Regions from separate parts of the Arthrobacter sp. DNA4 genome, predicted to be linked through region 1. Evidence: riboswitches for the same ligand, from Rfam matches in the RefSeq annotation. Region 1 holds a riboswitch; each other region holds the start of a gene.
The links. A riboswitch is a leader RNA that binds a small molecule or an ion and turns the genes downstream of it on or off. The one in region 1 is predicted to bind thiamine pyrophosphate.
Positions count from the first base shown of each region.

Region 2: linked by a shared signal. The riboswitch ahead of thiC (phosphomethylpyrimidine synthase ThiC) and the one ahead of NMQ03_RS19310 (ECF transporter S component) in region 1 are both predicted to bind thiamine pyrophosphate.
Region 3: linked by a shared signal. The riboswitch ahead of thiD (bifunctional hydroxymethylpyrimidine kinase/phosphomethylpyrimidine kinase) and the one ahead of NMQ03_RS19310 (ECF transporter S component) in region 1 are both predicted to bind thiamine pyrophosphate.

Region 1 is NZ_CP101466.1:4,165,251-4,168,518, forward strand. It holds gene NMQ03_RS19305 (ABC transporter ATP-binding protein) at 1-1,183, opposite strand, end outside; gene NMQ03_RS19310 (ECF transporter S component) at 1,183-1,806, opposite strand; TPP riboswitch at 1,874-2,014, opposite strand; gene NMQ03_RS19315 (heme-degrading domain-containing protein) at 2,100-2,642, shown strand; gene NMQ03_RS19320 (iron-containing redox enzyme family protein) at 2,819-3,268, shown strand, end outside.
Region 2 is NZ_CP101466.1:2,758,878-2,762,145, reverse strand. It holds gene thiC (phosphomethylpyrimidine synthase ThiC) at 1-1,699, opposite strand, end outside; TPP riboswitch at 1,716-1,823, opposite strand; partial or broken gene NMQ03_RS12730 (amidohydrolase family protein) at 1,901-2,984, shown strand; partial or broken gene NMQ03_RS12725 (VOC family protein) at 3,131-3,268, shown strand, end outside.
Region 3 is NZ_CP101466.1:2,670,553-2,673,820, forward strand. It holds gene rplU (50S ribosomal protein L21) at 1-63, opposite strand, end outside; gene thiD (bifunctional hydroxymethylpyrimidine kinase/phosphomethylpyrimidine kinase) at 327-1,847, opposite strand; TPP riboswitch at 1,855-1,952, opposite strand; gene NMQ03_RS12285 (Rne/Rng family ribonuclease) at 2,136-3,268, opposite strand, start outside.

The sequences.
Region 1 (3,268 bases):
CGGTGACGAACTGGTGCTCCGGCTCCTGGAATACCGTGCCCACCCGCGAAATCAGCTGCTCGGCCTTCCACTTGTAGGGATCGATGCCGGCACCGCGGCTGAGGTCCAGCGTCGCGGACACTTTTCCGGACACCGGCTCAAGCAGCCCGCCGAGGGTCAGCGCGAACGTGGACTTGCCGGCGCCGTTGGCGCCGGTGATGGCAAGGGCCTGCCCGGCGCGGACCTGCGCGGCCACGCCTTCCTGGACCGGGACAGGCAGGATCTTCCGGAAGCCTTTGCGGCGGGGGCGTTCGCGGGAGACGCCCAGCTGCTCTGCGGCCAGCAGGAGGCTGCCTGCGCCGGGAGCCGGGACGGCGGCGCGGGCACGTGTGGCCGGCACGTACCCGGGTACCCAGACGCCCGCTGCGGCGAGCATGCTCCGCGCCTCCGTAAGTACTCGGTCCGGCGGCCCGTCCAGGAGCACTGCAGGATCGGCGGCGGAGCCCGGCTGCAGGACCACGATCCGGTCCACCAGGTCCTTCCAGACGGACACCCGGTGCTCCACCACCACCAGCGTCGCCCCGGTTTTGTCCAGGGAGCGGGCCACGGCGTCGCGGACCTCCAGCACGCCGTCCGGGTCCAGGTTGGCGGTGGGCTCGTCCAGCAGGATCAGTCCGGGACGCATCGCCAGGATGCCCGCCAGCGCCAGGCGCTGCTTTTGGCCGCCGGACAGGGCCGACGTCGGGTGGTCCAGCGGGAGGTGGGCGAGCCCGACGTCGGCAAGTGCCTCGTGAACGCGCGGCCAGATGGCGTCGCGGGGCACCGCAAGGTTTTCGGCGCCGAAGGCGACGTCGTCCCCCACCCGCGACAGGACCACCTGGGTCTCCGGGTCCTGCTGCATGAGACCGGCACGGCCGCGCCGTGCCCGGGGCGGGGCTCCGTCCACCAGCAGCGAACCGGACTCGTCGGCGTCGCCTGCCTCGCCGTCGTCGTTGATGTCTCCCAGGACGCCGGCCAGGGCGTGCAGCAGGGTGGACTTCCCGGCGCCGGAAGGCCCCAGCAGGAGCACCCGCTCCCCGGGGGCGATGTCCAGGTCAAGGCCGTGGACGGCGGGCTTGGCCCTTCCGGCGTGCCGCCAGCCCCATCCGCGGGCGGCGATGGCGGCAGGCCGGACCGTGCCGGAGGCGTCCTGGGAGGATGCCATCAGGAGAAGACGGGCTCCGTGGCAGCCTTGCGGGACGCGAAGGAGCCCAGCACGCCGGTGCGGGCCAGGCCGCGGGTGGCAAGCCAGGACAAAGCGCCAGCCAGGATGGCCCCGGAAAGGGTGGTCAGCACGATGTAGGCGAGCTTGTCCGCGCCGGAGTAGGCAATGTTCCAGCCCCACGGCGCAAACGAGTCATTCAGTCCGCAGAAGAACCCTGCCGCGGCGCTTACCAGCAGCGATACGGGCAGGTTGAACTTGCGGTAGACGAAGATCGCGAAAATGATTTCCGCGCCCAGGCCCTGGATGAAACCCGAGAACAGGACCGAGGCGCCGTACTGGGAACCCATCAGCAGTTCGCCGGTTGCGGCTACAGTCTCGCAGAACAGGGCGGCTCCGGGCTTGCGGATGATGAGCATGCCCAGCACCCCGGGAATCATCCAGCCGCCGGCGAGCAGTCCGGTCAGGGGCGGGTAGGCGGCGTTCATGGGGGCGGACAGTGCGGCGGCACCCTGGTCCCATGCCCAGAAGATGACGCCGCCCGCGATGGCCACCAGCGCGGCGACGACGATGTCCACGACGCGCCAGGACTTACTGGTGGTCTTCTTGATTGCTGCAGTGCTCATGTGATCCTCCTGGGAAACAGGAGGGGAAAGTGGACCCGGGTGCAGGCCTGTGGCCGTGCATCCGCGACACTTTGAGAACTCGACTCCCTTGCGCCGGTACTAACCGGATCAGGTTCGAGGGTCTGCGGCTGTCCGCACTCTCAGCGCCCACCTGCGGTGCCCGGCCTGTGCCAGGATGCCCGACGGCGGCGCTCCCCTGTCGTTTTTAGTGTTGCTTGTGGTTGGGTAACGCTGTCTATTTTGCCCAGTTGGGCGTGGTCAAGTTTACACCTGGCAGGAGTAGATTGAGGGCCATGACCGCCAATCCACCGGATGTAACCGGGTTCGATCCTGATTCCAGCGACGCCCAGCCGGAGGGCTCACTGGAGGCGCAGATTGCCCGCATCGAGGCAGAGGTCCGTGAGCTCCAGTTCCCCGGCTTCTCGCTGGATGATTCGTTGAACCTGGGCCTGCTCCTCGTTGAACTGGGCAAGGAGCGGTCATTGCCCATCGCCATCGACATCGCCAAGGGTGACCAGGTGCTGTTCCATGTCGCACTTCCGGGCGCCACGCCCGACAACGGCCACTGGATCCGGGCCAAGCAGCGCACTGCCCTGCGGTACGAGGTGCCCTCCCTCCTGGTGGGACTGCGCGGCCGGCTGGGCGGCGGCCGGATCGAGGACAACGCCTGGTTCGACCAGTCCCGCTATGCGGCACACGGGGGCGCGTTTCCGATCCAGGTCACGGGCGTTGGTGTGGTGGCTTCCGTGGCGGTGTCCGGCTTGCCGCAGCTTCAGGACCACGAACTGGCGGTGGAGGCACTGCGCGACATCCTGGGTTCGGCTCTGGACGAGTAGCGCCGGTTGACCCGGCGCAGCGGGACACGCACCGGTACTTGCCAAGCGGCCCCGGGCTGCTTAGCTTTTATTAGTAATCATGCTTACTATGTTGTCCCCCGGGGTACGACCACCACAGGGAATGGGAGCACCATCGGCGGCCGTTCCCCGAACCGGCGCGGCAACCAAGGAGCACCATGAGAATCCCGGACACCAGAGGTCCCATCAGCAGCGCCCTCTTTGCGGCCCTGTCCAAGGCCCCTGATGCTGCCACTCCGGAGCTGGACGGGCTGTACCGGCTGGTGGCGGCGCAGGTGGCGGGTACCGGTGACATCATTGCCGACGAAGACATCCAGCTGTCACTCTTTTGCCTGTACGAACTGCACTACTCGGGCCTGGACGGGGTCAGCGACGCTTGGGAGTGGGAACCGGCCCTGATCAGGGTCCGGCGACTGATCGAAGAACCCTTTGAAGCCGCCCTTCGCGCCGCCGCACGCCAAACCGCCGGTAATGTCGAACTGCCCGCCGGGATTGCCATGACCAGCGATGCCGTGGCCGACGTCCTTTTCGGCCTCGCCGCTATGGACACCGGCCCGAGCGTTTCCCGCTTCGTGGCACGGAAGGCAAGCCTGGAGCAGCTCAAAGAG
Region 2 (3,268 bases), 1.4 Mb from region 1:
CCTGCGAGTCTGCCGACCCGTATTCGTCACGGATATCCTGGCTGATCCGCATGGAGCAGAACTTGGGCCCGCACATGGAACAGAAGTGCGCCGTCTTGGCTGGTTCAGCGGGAAGCGTCTCGTCGTGGAACGCCTCCGCGGTCACAGGATCCAGGGACAGGGCGAACTGGTCGCGCCAGCGGAATTCGAACCGTGCCTTGGACAGGGCATCGTCCCGTTCGTGCGCCCCCGTGTGGCCCTTGGCCAGGTCCGCCGCGTGCGCCGCGATCTTGTAGGTGATGACACCCGTCTTGACGTCGTCCTTGTTGGGCAGCCCCAGATGTTCCTTTGGTGTGACGTAGCAGAGCATGGCTGTCCCGTACCGGGCAATCTCGGTGGCGCCGATTGCCGACGTGATGTGGTCGTAGCCGGGAGCGATGTCGGTGACCAGCGGGCCCAGGGTATAGAAGGGCGCACCCTTGCACAGCTCCTGCTGCCGTTCCACGTTCTCACGGACCAGGTGGAAGGGAACGTGGCCCGGCCCCTCCACCATCACCTGGACGTCATACTCCCAGGCCCGCTGCGTCAGCTCGGCGAGCGTGTCCAGCTCCGCGAACTGCGCGGCGTCGTTGGCGTCCGCCGTGGAACCGGGGCGGAGGCCGTCACCCAGCGAGAAGGCGACGTCGTATTTGGCGAAGATTTCGCACAGCTCATCGAAGTGCGTGTACAGGAAGTTCTCCTGGTGGTGGGCCAGGCACCAGCCCGCCATGATGGAGCCACCGCGCGAGACAATGCCGGTGACGCGGTTGGCGGTCAGCGGAACATAGCGGAGCAGCACGCCAGCGTGGATGGTCATGTAGTCCACACCCTGTTCGCACTGTTCGATCACCGTGTCCCGGAAGATCTCCCAGGTGAGGGCGTTGGCCTCGCCGTTGACCTTTTCCAGCGCCTGGTAGATCGGCACCGTCCCGATCGGCACGGGGGAGTTGCGGATGATCCACTCCCGCGTGGTGTGGATGTCGTCGCCGGTGGAGAGGTCCATGACGGTGTCGGCACCCCACTGGGTGGCCCACTGCAGCTTGTCCACCTCCTCCGCGATGGAGCTCGTCACCGCGGAGTTGCCAATGTTCGCGTTGATTTTCACCAGGAAAGCCTTGCCAATGATCATCGGCTCGGATTCCGGATGGTTGATGTTGTTCGGGATGATGGCCCTGCCGGCAGCAACCTCGCTGCGGACCAGCTCAACGTCGCAGTTTTCGCGCAGCGCCACGAACCGCATTTCCTGAGTGACGATTCCCTGCCGGGCATAGTGCATCTGCGTCACCGTCCGGCCGTCGACGGCGCGGCGGGGCACCGGCTGTGCGCCCTTCCACTCCGCGGAGGCGGCGCCGCGGCGTACGGCCGACCGGCCGTCATCGAGCAGGTTGCGCTCCCGGCCGCCGTAGGGCTCGGTGTCCCCGCGCGCCGCGATCCACTCTGCGCGGAAGGGCTGCAGCCCGCGGACGGGGTCGCTGCCGGGCCCCGCAGTCCGGTAAGTCCGGAAGGGTGCGTTCGGCTGGCCGTTGGGTGACGGTTCAAGGGCAATTTCCGTCACAGGTACCCGGATCCCGGACGCCTCATCCGCAAGGTAGGCGAGGGAATGGGACTTCAGGGACTGGGTCACGGGCTGTTCCGATGCGTCGCCGGGCTCCCCGGCGGACGGCAGCAGGGCAGGGTTCAACTGGGTGTTTTGCGTACTCAAGGGAATACTCACTTCCTTCGCCGGCATTACCCGGACAGGTTCAACGGTCGCAGGCTGCGTCAGCCCGATCTCAGCCCCTGCAAGGGCACCCGTGTGGTCAGGAACGAAGCTACCACAGGCCCCTGAACCGGGCTTGTCATAATTGCGGTGCTAGCCTGACCGGGCATCGAAAGGAGCGCCATGGCAGACATCATCCACTTCCGTGGACCCGTCCTGACCGCACCGGACCGGGTGCGGCATGGACTTTGGTCGGTGGACGGAAGGCTCACGTTCAACAAGCCGGACACTCCTCCCGGCCGGATACTCGACGGCTGGGTCCTGCCGGGCTTCGTGGACGCCCACTGCCACATCGGCCTGGGCCCCGCAGGCCCTGTGGAGCCCGCAGCCGCCAGGGACCAGGCGCAGGCGGACCTCAACGCCGGAACCCTCCTGGTCCGGGACGCCGGCTCGCCGGCGGATACCCGCTGGATGCAGGGTGGCAGGGACTTCCCGGTGTTGATCCGTGCCGGGCGCCATATCGCCCGGACGCGCCGCTACCTGCGGGGCTTCGCTGAGGAAGTTGAACCGGACGGCCTCGTGGAGGCCGTCCGCAAGCAGGCGCGCGACGGCGACGGCTGGGTCAAGCTGGTGGGGCGACTGGATTGACCGCAGCGCCGGCGACCTGGCGCCGTCGTTTCCCGCCGCCGTCGTACGCGATGCCGTCCAGGCGGCGCACGACGAAGGCGCCCGGGTGACGGCGCACTGCTTCGCCGAAGACACCCTGGACCAGGTGCTGGACGCCGGCATTGACTGCGTCGAGCACGCCACCGGGCTCCTGCCCCGCCACCTGCCCCGGTTCGTGGAGCAGGGCGTACCGATCGTGCCCACGCTCATCAATATCGCCACCTTCCCCGACATTGCTGCGCAGGCGGATCCCAAGTTCCCACGCTATGCCGCGCACATGCGCGCCCTGTGGGAACGCAGGCTCGAGCGGGTGGCGGAAGCCCATGCCGCGGGCGTGCGCATCTTTGCCGGTACCGACGCCGGCAGCGTGATCCGGCACGGCAGGATCACGGACGAAATCCTGGCCCTGCACGGCGCCGGCCTGCCCATGGACGCGGCCCTCGACTCCGCCTGCTGGGCAGCACGAACGTGGCTGGGAGCGCACGGAGTGGAGGAAGGGGCCCGCGCCGACGTCGTCGTATGCCGGGAAGACCCGCGGGCGGTACCGGAGACCATTCATGCGCTGGAGCACGTGGTGCTGGGCGGGCGGATCATTCGCTGACAAACGGCTCGCAGGGACTTGGAATAAATTGAAGCTTCAAGTAATTTTAAGAGGTGACAGGCCGCCAATGGGACGGCCGCCAATGCTAGGAGCGTTCAATGACCGCATCAGCCAGCAGCCAGGATCTTCTTCCTGCCGACCTCGCCATGGGCACCGTGATGCTCAAGGTGGGCGACATGAAGGTCATGACCGACTACTACCAGCGTGCGCTGGGCCTTGAGGTGGTGGCCGAGCAGGACGGCGGGCTCTACCTTGGCCGCCTGGGCAGGCCGTTGGTCCACCTC
Region 3 (3,268 bases), 1.5 Mb from region 1:
AACGAAGTCTCCAACGGAAACCTTCTCTTGGCGGCCGCCTGCGCGGACAATCGCGTACACCACTTGGGAACTCACTTCTCTCGACGTTTATTACAAAATTTGCGTGCGGAGCCGACTCGGAAAAGCCAGGATTCTCGCTGTGCCTCAACGCCGTGGGGTCATAACCCAAGTGTTGGCGTAAGCACCGAAGATCCAGAATACGCTAAATCCATCTACGGCCGCAAATGAGGCTGGTTCCGGCGGCCCGGCTGTGGTAGTAACCACACCCCGACAAGCTGCACCGCAACCATGCCCCTCCATGATAGCGGCGGTGCTGCCCGAAGGGGTCAGGAATGCAGCCTCGGCGCGTCGAAGAATTCCACTTCCAGGCGGCAGGACTGCTTGAACGCGGTCACCATCGCCGCCCGTTCGTGGTCGGAGGCCTTCCGCCCCGCCGCGTCCACAATGGCGATGGCCCGCCGGGTGGCTTCGGCGAAGCCCTCGTCGGCGTAGGTCCGGAGCCAGGCCGCGTAGGCGTGGCCGTCGGGCTCTCCCGAGGCAAGGAACTGGGCGTGCAGCTTTTCCCCGACCTCGGCGTAGAGCCAGAAACAGGGCAGGACTGCGGCGGCCAGGACGGCGTAACTGCCCGACGCCGACGCTGCGGTGAGGTGGTCAACATACGCCTTGGTGACGGGGCCAAGTCCGCCCTGGGCAGGGCGGGTGCTGAGCCATGAGCGGTGCAGCTCCGACTCCACTTCCAGGCACTGCTGCGAGGATCCCGCCCAGAACAGCTGCTCCGCTTCGGACGGGGCCAGGGCACTCGCCCGGGCGAGGACCCGGGAGTAGCCGTTCAGGTACAGGGCGTCCTGCGCCAGGTAGTAGGCAAAGTCCTTCTCGGCAAGGTCTCCGGAGGCCAGGCCGCGGATGAAGTCCAGGGCGTAGATGTCCGTCAGGTCCTGCTGCGCTTCCGTCCACAGCCGGGCAGCGAAGGCGCCTTCCGCGAGGGCCGGCCGCACATGGTGGAAATGGTGCACGGGGCCGTTTCCCCGGCCCACCTCGAGCTGCTCCGAGTTCTCAAGGGCGCCGGTCAGCCATGGCTTGACCGTCAGGAGCGATGCCTCCCAGTCGCCAAGGCGTGCCTGGACGGTGGCCATCGCGGAGGACAGGGAGCAGCCGGTGCCGTGGCTGTTGCGGGTGGAAATTCGTTTGCCGTGCACTTCCACCACTTCCTGCGACATGAGGCCGGCCGTGTTGACCAGCGCGTCCGGGCAGTCTGCACCTGCGAGGTGGCCACCCTTGACCAGCACGGTGGCCCCGGTGGCATCGGCAAGGCGCCTCCCCTGGTCCAGCGCCGCCGTCCAGGTCCCGGCAGGCTCCCCGCCCACCAGCATGGCAAGCTCCGGGAGGTTGGGAGTGATGAGGTGCGCCAGCGGCAGCAGTTCGCGGAGGGCAGCCTCAGCGGATTCCTTCAGCAGCCGGTCACCACTGGTGGCCACCATCACCGGGTCGAGGACCACGACGGCGGGGCGGACCTTCTCCAGCCATTGCCGGACAGTGCGGATGACGCTCTCGTCGCCCAGCATGCCGATCTTGACCGCGTCGATGGAGATATCGTCGCTGACCGCGTCCAGTTGTTCGGCCAGGAAAGCGGCCGGAGGAACGTGGACAGCCTGCACGCCACGGGTGTTCTGTGCCGTCAGGGCGGTGATGGCAGCCATGCCATATCCGCCGTGGGCAGCAATGCTTTTGAGGTCGGCCTGGATGCCGGCGCCACCGGACGGGTCGGAGCCCGCGATCGAGAGGACCCGCGGGACGTCCCGGCCCAAGGGCAGCGCGGTGGGGACGCCGGAGGCGGCAGGCAGGGGCACGGAAAGGGTCGAAGACAAGAGACATCCCTTCGCCGGTACTAGCCGGACAGGTTCAACGGGTCTGGATCTCAGCCGGCCTTCTGCGCGGCACCCCGTGTCGGTTTCCACCCTAGCCCGTAGGCCGCATCAGGAAAAAGGATGACAGCACCCGGTTCAAGGGAAAAACAACCTCCCGGCAGCAGAAATCCCCGCCACACGGACGATTCCCCCGGTACTTCCCGGGGGAATCGTCCGCAGGACGGGGATTCCTTACTGCGCGGCCGTCCGTTTGACCGGAAACTCCTGTACCTAGAGCTCCGAGGCAGGCACACCCACGCCGAGGATGATGGGCTCCTCAGGCGCCTTGCCCGGTTCCGCCGGCGCCAGCTGGGGCTTCACGGGTTCAGGAGCCTTGGCTGCGTGCGAATGGCCCGCGCCTGCCGCGTGGACGTTTTCGTGTTGCTGGACGGCGGTCTCGTTGGCGGCACCCTGCGCACGGCTGGCGGCACGGTGGCGCCGCGGCCTGCGTTGCCGCGACTGCTCCAGCGTGTGGTCGGAGTAGTCCTTCCCGGCTGCAGCTTCCGTTGCGGCGGAGCGCGCTTCCGCTCCCCCGTCGTCGTGCTGCCGTTCCGGCGCCACAGTTTCCGGCACCTTCACGGCTTCCGCGGTCTTGGCAGGCGCGTTCTCCACAGGGGAAGCCGGCTGGCCGAGGTGGGCGAACGCTTCCGCAAGCCGGTCCAGGGTAAGGGCAGGCTGGGGATGCTGTTCCTCAGCGTGCTCCACGAACGGAAGCGGGACTTCCTCGCCGCCGAACGTCAGGACAGCTGCAGGACGTGCCGGGGCGTCGGCGTCGTGCTTCTCCTCGACGGGCGCCGGCGCAGGCTCCACAGAAGGCACCTGCCGGGCTGCCGCCACCTCGTCGTCATGCAGGTGGGCCGCGTGGGCCGCAGCGGCAATGTTCGCCAGGGCAAGCCTGGTTGCCTCCGCCTTGGCGTGCCGCTCGGCGTCCGACGGGTCCGGCTGGACCGTGTGCACATGGACGGCAGGTGCCGGGGCCGCTTCGGGCTGCTGCCCGCCGCGTCCGCGCCGCCGCTTGCGTTCGGGACGCACGCCGGGCTGGGCATTGTCGCTCCGCTGCCCTTCCGGACGGGCTTCCGTGCGGGTCTCGGGCCGGTTGTCGGTGCGCTGGACGTGGTGCTCGGCCGCAACGATGGTGGCGCGGCGGTGCTCCACGGGGTCGTCGTGGGTCACAACGCCACGGCCGGCGCAGGCCTCGCACTGCTCGCCAAATACTTCCAGCAGTCCGGTACCCATGCGCTTGCGGGTCATCTGGACCAGGCCGAGTGAGGTGACCTCGGCCACCTGGTGCTTGGTCCGGTCACGGCCCAGGCACTCCACCAGGCGGCGCAGGACCAGGTCGCGGTTGGATTCGAGCACCATGT